Regions from separate parts of the Kribbella sp. NPDC051952 genome, predicted to be linked through region 1. Evidence: riboswitches for the same ligand, from Rfam matches in the RefSeq annotation. Region 1 holds a riboswitch; each other region holds the start of a gene.

Region 1 (3,269 bases):
GCGGTGACGGCGGCCGGTTGGTCATCGCGGACGAACGACCAGGCCAGGATCGTCACCGGGCCGGTCAGCATGCCCTTCACGGGCCGGTCGGTCAGCGACTGCGCGTACGACGACCATTGCACCGTCATCGGAGCCGGCCGGGACACATCGCCGTACAGGATCGGTGGGCGGACGCAGCGGCTGCCGTATGACTGCACCCAGCCGAGTTTGGTGGTCGCGAACCCGTCGAGTTGTTCGGCGAAACACTGGACCATGTCGTTGCGTTCTGGCTCGCCATGGACGAGCACGTCCAGCCCGATGTCCTCCTGAAGCGCGATCACTTGGGCGATCTCGGTACGCATGCGTTCGTCGTACGTCGCCTGGTCGATCCGGCCGTTGCGGAGCTCGGCGCGGGCACGACGGATCTCTGCGGTCTGCGGGAACGAGCCGATCGTCGTGGTCGCGAGCTCCGGCAACCCGAGCGCGGCCTGCGCGGTCCGGCGTTCGTCGTACGGCGGACGCCGGCGATCCTCGGCGCGGATCGTGGCGACTCGATCGCGAACGGCCTGCTCACGGGTGAGGTCCGACTCCTTGAGTGGGCCGCCGGTCGGATTGTTGACATCCGCGACGACGCTCGAGTTGAGAGCACGGCCCAGGAGGACGACCTCGTCGACCTTCTGTTGCGCGAAGGCGAGTCGGGCGCGGACTCGTGGGTCGAGCTCGTCCTCGACGTCGACGTCGTACGGGACGTGGAGGAGTGAGCAGGAAGTCGAGACCTCCAGTTGGCCGACGGAGCCGATCAGGGCGGAGCAGGTGGAGAGCGCGTCACCCAGAGCGGTTTGCCAGACGTTGCGGCCGTCGACGACGCCGGCCACGACGGTTTTGCGTTGCAGGGATGGCAGTTTGGGGATTTGGTCGACCAGGCCGGGTGCGGAGACCAGGTCCAAGGCGACGCCGTCGATCGCTGTTGACACGAGCACCGGCAGGGCAGGGCCGGGGTCACCGAGGTAGGTCGCGACCAGGAGACGCGGGCGCTCGGTCAGAGTGGAGAGCTTGTCGTAGGCGCGGCGGAGTGCATCGAGTTCGGCGGGGGTGCGGTCTTGTACGAGGGCTGGTTCGTCGAGCTGTACGCAGTCCACTCCGGCGGCGTCGAGTTGGCCGAGGAGGTCGGCGTACGCGTCGACGAGTTGGTTGAGCAAGCTGAGCGGTTCGAAGTCGGGGGTGGTGGACTTCGAGAGGAGCAGGAAGGTGAGGGGGCCGATCAGGACCGGGCGGAGGTTGACGCCGTACTCGCGAGCTTCGGACAACTCGGTCAGGATCTTGACCGGGTTAAGTTTGAAGCGGGTCTCGCGGTCGAGTTCGGGGACCAGGTAGTGGTAGTTGGTGTCGAACCACTTGGTCAGTTCGAGCGGTGCGACGCCGTCACGACCGCGGGCCATGGCGAAGTACGTGTCGAGCTCCGACAGACCGAGCTCGCGAAAGCGCGCCGGGGTAGCGCCGAGCAGCTGCACCTGGTCAAGCACCTGGTCGTAGTACGAAAAGGTGTTGCCGGGAATCGTGTCGAGACCACGTGCCTTAAGGTCCAGCCACGTCTCAACCCGAAGCCGCGCCGCCGTCCCCTCAAGCTCCGCGAGACCCTCTGACCGGGACCCACCAGCTGTCGCCGCATCGAGCTTCGCCGGGTCGTCCGACCGGGACTCACCGGGTGTTGCTGCGTTGAGTTGCGCCGGGTCGTTCGACGGGGACTGACCGGGTGTTGCTCCGTCGAGTTTCGCCGGGTCATCCGATCGGGCCTTGGCGGGGGTGGTTGTCTCGGTGGAGGCCCAGTACTGCTCTAGGGCGTGCTTGAGTTCGCGGTGCGGGCCGATTCGGGGGTAGCCCAGGATGGTGGTGCTGGTGTTCACGTCTCTCTCCTCGCGAGCGTGCCGATTGGGTCGGCGGATGCTCACGGAGAAACGCGGGGACCACGGACGTACGGCCGTGGTCCGGGCGGGTCCTCCCACGAGACCACCGATCCCACCGCGCACCCGGATGGGCGCACGGACCGGCGGCAGGTCTTCGGACTCACGGGCAGGCCGGCCCAAGGCCGGTGGACCTACTGGCCGTCGCTTCCCGGACGCTGCGCGCCCAGTGCTTGTGACGACGTTCGTTCCCGTTCACCGCTGCGGGGCAGTCCCGGATTCCCACCGGATTCCCTCTTGCCTCGTCCGATCACAACCCACATGACCGTCCGAACCACCAGCACCTCCAACCCTACGCGCGCCACCCCCACCCCGCCGCAAGCCGAGACAAACCCCACTACCGCAGTCGCCGGGCGATGGAGGGATCCGGGGAGTCGTCGTGAAGGAGAGCAGCGAGGGCTTCGATGCCGTCGACCAAGCGCGGGCCGGGACGGGCGAAGTAGCCGTTCGCGTCGACCGCCCAGACCGGGATGGTGGGTGGGAGTACGCCGTCATCGAGGAGGGACCGGGTGAGTGCGGCAGCGCCGTCCAGATCGAAGCCACAGGGCGCCGCGACGATCAGGTCAGGCTGCGCGTCGGCCACGTCCTGCCAGGTGATGGGCGTTGACCGTTGGCCGGCCTGCCCGAGCACGTTGACGCCACCTGCCCGGATAACCATCTCCGGCAACCAATGCCCAGGTGCATACGGCGGATCCGTCCACTCAAGCAGCGCCACCCGAGGGGAAGCGGTGCCGAGGGTGAAGTCGTCCAACCGCGCTCGGAGGTCCTCGACCAGAGTTGAGCTTTCGCGGTTGATTGTTTTGGCGATGGACTCTATGGACGTGATGACGTCGTCCAGGGTGTGTGGGTCGGTGGTGACCACCTCGGCTTGGCAGCCCAAGTAGTTGAGTGCCTCGGTTACGTCGTCCACGTCGATTGCGCAGACCTTGCACAGGTCCTGACTGATCACCACGTCCGGGTTCAGCTCGCGAAGTGCACCCGCGTTCAGGTGATAGAGGTCCTCGCCGGCCGCGACCCTCCGACGGACGAATTCGTCGATCTCACCCGGCGTGAGACCCTCCGGCAGCGCGGTCGTGGACACGATCCGCCGCGTACGAGCAGCCGCCGGATAGTCGCACTCGAACGTCACACCCACCACGTCATCACCCGCCCCCAGCGCAAAGCAGATCTCAGTCCCCGAAGGCAGCAACGAAACGATCCGCACCCCCAAAACCTACCCCGCCCCCCACCCGAACCCCCGACGAAACGTCGCCATCGAAGCATCCCGCCGCTCGCGCGATCCGCGACGAATTGTCGCCTCGGATCTACCCCACTCCCACCCGAACCCCC
Region 2 (3,269 bases), on a different contig from region 1:
GGCCGCGCAACTCATCGCTCGATCGCAGCAGGCCGCCAACCAGGGACTCGCGCGACTGGTCGAAGCGAACATCCTCCGCGAAGTCACCGACGGCCGCCGCAACCGTGTCTACGAGGCGCCCGAACTCATCGACGCCTTCACGTTGCTCGAACGCCGATTCGCCAGCCCAGCAGCCGATACGAGGATCGAACCACCTAGCAGACCAGTCCCGTCGAGGCCAGAACCAACACGCCATCCGCATTGACTTTCTCCTTCCCGCCAGGACACAATTCGAACACATGTTCGATCGCGTCTCCAAATCGAGGCGCTGAGACGGGGAGCGTGAGGGACTGTGATGCCGGAGCCGTTCGACTGGGACATCCTGCACCGACCATCCGCGATGGCGATGGTGCGAGGCCAGCTCGGCTTCAGCTGGATGGTGTTGTCCGGCCGGCTCGCCCAACTGACCGACGAGCAATACTTCTGGCGTCCGAGCAGCGAGGCGCTGACCGTCGTACGACGTCAGTACGCCGGTAAGTTCCGATCACTCGGGACCGGCGAATGGGTGGCGCAGTGGCCGGACGAGCCGGACCATCGCGGACCGCGGACGATCGCTTGGCTGATCGCCCACCTGACGGAGATGTTCTTCGAGCGCTGGGAGTGGACCTTCGGCGCGAGTCAGCAGGGCCGCGCCGACATCACCCTGCACGGCAACGCGCGGGATGCGGTCGCGTGGCTGACCCATTGGGTCGACGCGTGGCAGGAATCGATCGCCGCGCTGGACGAGGACCAGGTGATGACGGTCGGCCTGAGCCAGGCCACCGAGCTGGACGCCGGCGAGCCGTTCGGCCACGTCGCGCTGCGACTGAATCGCGAGCTGATCCACCACGGCTCGGAGATCATGACACTGCAGGATCTCTATGCGGTCGCAGCGTGAAGACCGAGTAGCGGCCCGACACGCCGCGACACGCCGGGCCCGCGCCGCGACACGCAGAGGCCGACGGGGCAATACCGGGAATTGTCGGAGCAACCACCTAGCATCACTACTGCTGGTGGTTCGGAGTGGCTGGCACCACAAGATGTGGGTCACTCTGAGGCAACAGGGGAATCCGGTGAGACTCCGGAGCTGCCCCGCAACGGTGAGCGGAGAGCCTCCGCGAGTCCGGATACCTGCCACTGGCGCGCGCACCGCCGGTGCGCGCGGTCCGAGACCTCGCGGGTGGGTCGCAGGGCGTGACGGCAGTGTTCCCGGCCGGTGCGGCCGTGTCGTCGTGCGCCCGCCCGCGCTCAGGTCAAGGGCCTCCGGCACTCGTATGGAGACAGCTTCTGTGACCATCGCTTCGTCCTCCCGGACGGCTGACCAAGCCGACCCGAATTCTTCGGCAGACCTGCCGACCGAGCTGACCGTCGTCCGCCGTGACGGCAGCAGCACCGCCTTCGACCCGACCAAGATCTCGGTCGCGATGAGCAAGGCGTTCCTCGCCGTCGAGGGCGCCGAGGCCGGCGCCACCCACCGGGTCCGTGACCTGGTGACCGACCTGACCGGCCGGGTCGTGGGCGCCCTGACCAGCCGCGGCGACGCCCGTCGCAGCGTCCAGGTCGAAGACATCCAGGACCAGGTCGAGCTGGCGCTGATGCGCGCCGGCGAGCACCAGGTCGCCCGTGCCTACGTCCTCTACCGGGAGGAGCGGACCAAGGCCCGCACCCCCGCCGACGCGGCCGGCATCAGCGAGAAGCCGGCGCTGACAGTCCGCGCGGCCGACGGCAACCGAGCCCCGCTCGACATCGACCGGCTGCGAGTCATCGTCGGCGAGGCGGCCGAAGGACTCGACTCGGTCGATCCTGAGCTGATCCTCAACGAGACACTCGGCTCCTGCTACGACGGCATCGCGCAGCACGAGGTCGAGCTCGCGCTCGTGATGGCCGCCCGGTCGTACGTCGAGACCGAGCCGCAGTACAGCTTCGCCGCGTCCCGCCTGCTGCTCGACCAGATCCGTCGCGAGGCCCTCGGCCGCGTTCACGGTGAGCCCCGGCAGGCCAGCCAGGCCGACATGACCGAGGCGTACGCCGACTACTTCCCGCGCTACATCCAGGTCGGTATCGAGGCCGGACACCTCGACCCCGAGCTGGCCAACTTCGACCTGACCCGGCTGGCCGCCGCGATCCGCCCCGAGCGCGACCTCAACTTCACCTTCCTCGCCCTGCAGACCCTCTACGACCGCTATCTGCTGCACATCGACAAGGTGCGCTTCGAGCTGCCGCAGGCGTTCTTCCTTCGCGTCGCGATGGGGATGGCACTGCGGGAGGACGACCGGGAGGCGCGCGCGATCCAGTTCTACGAGCTGCTCAGTTCGTTCCGGTTCATGTCGTCGACGCCTACCCTGTTCAACTCCGGCACCACCCGGCCGCAGCTGTCGTCGTGCTTCCTCACCACGGTCGACGACGACCTGGCCGGCATCTTCCACGGCATCCGCAACAACGCGCTGCTCGCGAAGTACTCCGGTGGTCTCGGCAACGACTGGACCCCGGTCCGCGGCATCGGCGCCAAGATTCGCGGCACCAACGGCGAGTCGCAGGGCGTCGTACCGTTCCTGAAGATCGCCAACGACACCGCGGTCGCGGTGAACCAGGGCGGCAAGCGCAAGGGCGCGGTCTGTGCCTACTTGGAGACCTGGCACATCGACGTCGAGGAGTTCCTCGACCTACGCAAGAACACGGGCGACGAGCGCCGCCGTACGCATGACATGAACACGGCGAACTGGGTGCCCGACCTGTTCCTGCAGCGCGTCGAGGCGGGTGGCGACTGGACTCTGTTCTCGCCGAACGAGGTCCCCGACCTGCACGATTTGTACGGCGCTGAGTTCGCCGCGGCGTACGCCGGTTATGAGGCGGCCGCCGACCGTGGTGAGATCCGGGTGTTCAAGCGGGTCAAGGCCGTCGACCTGTGGCGCCGGATGCTGACGGTGCTGTTCGAGACCGGGCACCCGTGGATCACGTTCAAGGACGCCTGCAACCTGCGCTCACCGCAGCAACACGACGGCGTCGTCCACTCGTCGAACCTGTGCACCGAGATCACGCTCAACACGACGGTCGAGGAGACCGCCGTCTGCAACCTGGGCTCGGTCAACCTGGTCGCCCACCTCACCGAGGACGGCCTCGACGCCGAACTGCTCCGCGACACCGTGACGACCGCGGTGCGGATGCTCGACAACGTCATCGACGTGAACTTCTACACCACCCCGGAGTCGGAGCGCGCAAACCAGCGGCACCGTCCGGTCGGCCTCGGTCTG
Region 3 (3,269 bases), on a different contig from region 1:
GCCGGCCGGATCATCCAAGGGTTCGGCTCCGGGCTGCTGACAGTCGCGCTGTACGTCGTCGTCGGGCACCTGTATCCGGCCCGGTTGCGCCCGCGCATCTTCGCCGCGTTCGCGACCGGTTGGGTCGTGCCGTCCCTCGTCGGTCCCGCGATCGCCGGGCTGATCGTCGAGCACGCCAGCTGGCGGATCGTGTTCCTCGCCGTACCGGCCATCGCGATCCCGGCCGCTCTCGTGATGCGGCCCGGCCTGGCGCACGGCACCGCGCACGAGCCACGGACGGGACGACTGTGGGACAAGCGGGCGATGTGGGCGGTCGCCGCCGCGATCGGGGTCGGCCTGCTCTACTACGGCGGCCAGCAGCGCGGCGTACTCCAGGTCGTCCTGCTGGCGCTCGGACTGGCCGCGGTGGTTGTGTTCGGGCCGAAGCTGCTTCCGCGCCGGACGTTCGTCCTCGGCCGCGGGCTGCCGTCGGTGATCGCGCTGAGAGGGCTGGTGGCCGCGGCCGGGTTCGGGTCCGAGGTGTTCCTGCCGCTGATGCTGACCCGGGAGCGCGGTCTGTCGCCGTCGCTCGCGGGCCTGGTGCTGACGGTGAGTGCGCTGAGCTGGACCGCCGCGTCCTGGTACCGCGGCCGGCCGAAGCAGCCGTTCTCCCACGGGGTGTTCCTGCAGGCGGGCATGGTCTCGATCGTGCTCGGTATCGCGACCGCCGTGCTGACCCTCAACCCGCATGTCCCGGTCGTGGTCGCCATCTTCGGCTGGAGCCTGACCGGTCTCGGCATGGGGACGGTCTTCCCGACGCTGTCGGTGCTCGTGCTCGAGTACTCCGAGCGCGAGGAGCAAGGCACCAACAGTTCCGCGGCGCAGCTCAGCGACTCGTTGTCGACGGCAACGATCTTGGCCGTCGGTGGATCACTCTTCGCCGCATTGGAGCCGCACTCGGCGGTGACGGCGTACCTGGTGGCTTTCGGACTCCCGGCCCTGTTCGCGCTGATCGGCGTACAGGCGGGTCGGCGGACCGCTACTCCTTAGAGCCCGTCACGGCGATGCTGGCGCCGAGGCCGATGATCATCAGGCCGCCGGTGCCGCCGACCAGTTCGAGCCGGCGCGGTGAGCGAGCGAACCACTCGCGCGCCGTGCCGGCGACGACGGCCCAGACGCTGTCCGAGCAGAGCGCGATCAGGATGAAGATCAGGCCGAGGATGAGGATCTGCACCCAGGCCGGGCTGCTCGCGCCCTTGTCCACGAACTGCGGCAGCGCGGCGGCGAAGAACACGGCCGTCTTCGCGTTGGTGACTCCGACCAGGAAGCCCTGTCGCACCGTCTTACGGCTGTTGCCGGGCTTCACGCCTCTGGTCATCGCCTCGACCAGCGACTTCCGGGTCCGGAACGCGTGCACACCTAGATAGATCAGGTACGCCGCTCCCGCGAGCTTCACCACGGTCAGCGCGATCGCGCTCGCGGCGATCAGCGTGCCCAGGCCGAGGGCGACCGCGACCAGCATCACCGCGGCGCCGATGGTGTTGCCGAGCATGGTCAGTACTGCCTCCCGCCGCCCGACAGCGAGCGCTCTCCCGACGATGAACAGCACGCTCGGGCCGGGAATGACGATGAGGACGAACGACGTGATCGCGAACGCGATGAGGTGATGAGCCGACGGCATCCTGTCAGAGTAGATGCGACACCGTCGCGCCGCACTACTTAGTTCGTAGGGTGGGATACATCACCGGCGCGCCGTACCACGTTGACCGGGCTCTGCCCGTGCACCTACGGTTCGAGGGACAAACTGCGGTGCCATGAGGGAAGCCGGTGAGAGTCCGGCACGGCCGCGCCACTGTGAGCGAGCTTCGGCTCGTGAGTCAGGACGCTCGGGCACCAGCAGCCTTTCGAAGGGGACGCGCACTTCCCCAGGAGGTCACGATGGCAGCTCCTGCCCGCTCGGTCGCCGTACCGGCACTCTCTCCCCGGCTTCTCGCCGTCTCGCTGCTCAGCGTCGGTCTGATGCTTCTGCTCGCCTACCTGGTCGGGTTCGACCAGGGTGCGGTCTCCCAGTCCGGGATGTACCTGCACGAGCTGATGCACGACGGCCGGCACCTACTCGGCGTTCCCTGCCACTAGATCTCATGCGCACCTTCGGATCGCTCCTGGTGCGCGGACTGATCGTCGGACTCTTCGCCGGCCTGCTGGCCGGAGCATTCGCCACCGTGATGGGCGAACCGCGTGTCGACGCGGCCATCGCGATCGAAGAGGCCAACTCCTCCTCCGCGCACACCCATGATCATGGCGACGGCACCGAGCCGGCCGCCGAAGAGAAGCCGCTGGTCAGCCGCGACGGCCAGAAAGCCGGCTTGTTCCTCGCCACCAGCCTGTACGGCGTCGCCCTCGGCGGCATCTTCGCCGTCGGCTTCACCCTGCTCCGGCGCAAGCTCCGGACCGAGAACGACTCGTACGCCGCTCTGGGTCTGGCCGCGGCCGGATTCGTCGGCATCGTGCTCGTCCCGTTCCTCAAATACCCGCCGAATCCACCCGCGGTCGGTGATCCGGACACGATCACCAGGCGCACGGTCACCTACCTGCTCACGCTGGTGATCGGCCTGCTCGCGGTCTGGGCCGGTGTCGCCCTGTCCCGGTGGGCGGCTCGGTACGGCGACGTCGCCCGGCTCGCCGGTGGGGTGATCGGACTCGTCCTCACCGTCTTGGCGGCGTACCTGATCCTGCCGCGAATCAACGAGGTTCCGGAGACGTTCCCCGCTACGCTGCTCTGGCAGTTCCGGTTCGCCTCGCTCGGTACGCAGGCGACGCTGTGGCTCCTACTCGGCTTCGGGTACGCCGCCACCGTGGACCGCCGGCTGACCCGACAGAAAGTGGTTGCGGCTTGACGGAGCTGACCCTCCTCGCACACGCCCTCACACCCGCACTTCGTGGACTCCGGCTCGGCGGCGACGCCGAGCCGGATCCCGCGGGTGTCGAGGCTGCTCGTGAGCTGAAGCTCGACGCCGATGTGGTGTACGCCGGCCCCGAGCGGGCCGCCGTACGCACCGCCGAGGCCCTCGGCCTGACCCCGGTGATCGAGCCCGCGCTGCGGGACCGTGAGTACGGCGAATGGTCCGGCCGTGGGCTCGAGGAGGTGCTCGCGGCGGACCCGCAGCGGGCAGCGGCCTGGCTCGAGCGCCCGCACACCGCGACCCCGGGCGGTGAGACGGAGAACGACGTACTCGCGCGCGTCGCCGACTGGCTCGGTGACCTGGGTCAGCTCTCCGAAGACCGCCGTA

The links. A riboswitch is a leader RNA that binds a small molecule or an ion and turns the genes downstream of it on or off. The one in region 1 is predicted to bind cobalamin.
Region 2: another riboswitch for cobalamin. It lies ahead of AB0L70_RS10380 (ribonucleoside-diphosphate reductase subunit alpha); the one in region 1 lies ahead of metE (5-methyltetrahydropteroyltriglutamate--homocysteine S-methyltransferase).
Region 3: another riboswitch for cobalamin. It lies ahead of AB0L70_RS01790 (CbtB-domain containing protein); the one in region 1 lies ahead of metE (5-methyltetrahydropteroyltriglutamate--homocysteine S-methyltransferase).

What each region holds. Positions count from the first base shown of each region.
Region 1 is NZ_JBFAXQ010000008.1:290,058-293,326, reverse strand. It holds gene metE (5-methyltetrahydropteroyltriglutamate--homocysteine S-methyltransferase) at 1-1,883, opposite strand, end outside; cobalamin riboswitch at 2,011-2,234, opposite strand; gene AB0L70_RS18030 (cobalamin-binding protein) at 2,278-3,144, opposite strand.
Region 2 is NZ_JBFAXQ010000004.1:228,582-231,850, reverse strand. It holds gene AB0L70_RS10390 (Fic family protein) at 1-244, shown strand, start outside; gene AB0L70_RS10385 (DinB family protein) at 335-916, shown strand; cobalamin riboswitch at 1,016-1,172, shown strand; gene AB0L70_RS10380 (ribonucleoside-diphosphate reductase subunit alpha) at 1,308-3,269, shown strand, end outside.
Region 3 is NZ_JBFAXQ010000001.1:376,902-380,170, reverse strand. It holds gene AB0L70_RS01800 (MFS transporter) at 1-1,029, shown strand, start outside; gene AB0L70_RS01795 (LysE family translocator) at 1,019-1,660, opposite strand; cobalamin riboswitch at 1,740-1,886, shown strand; gene AB0L70_RS01790 (CbtB-domain containing protein) at 1,918-2,115, shown strand; gene AB0L70_RS01785 (CbtA family protein) at 2,121-2,876, shown strand; gene AB0L70_RS01780 (histidine phosphatase family protein) at 2,873-3,269, shown strand, end outside.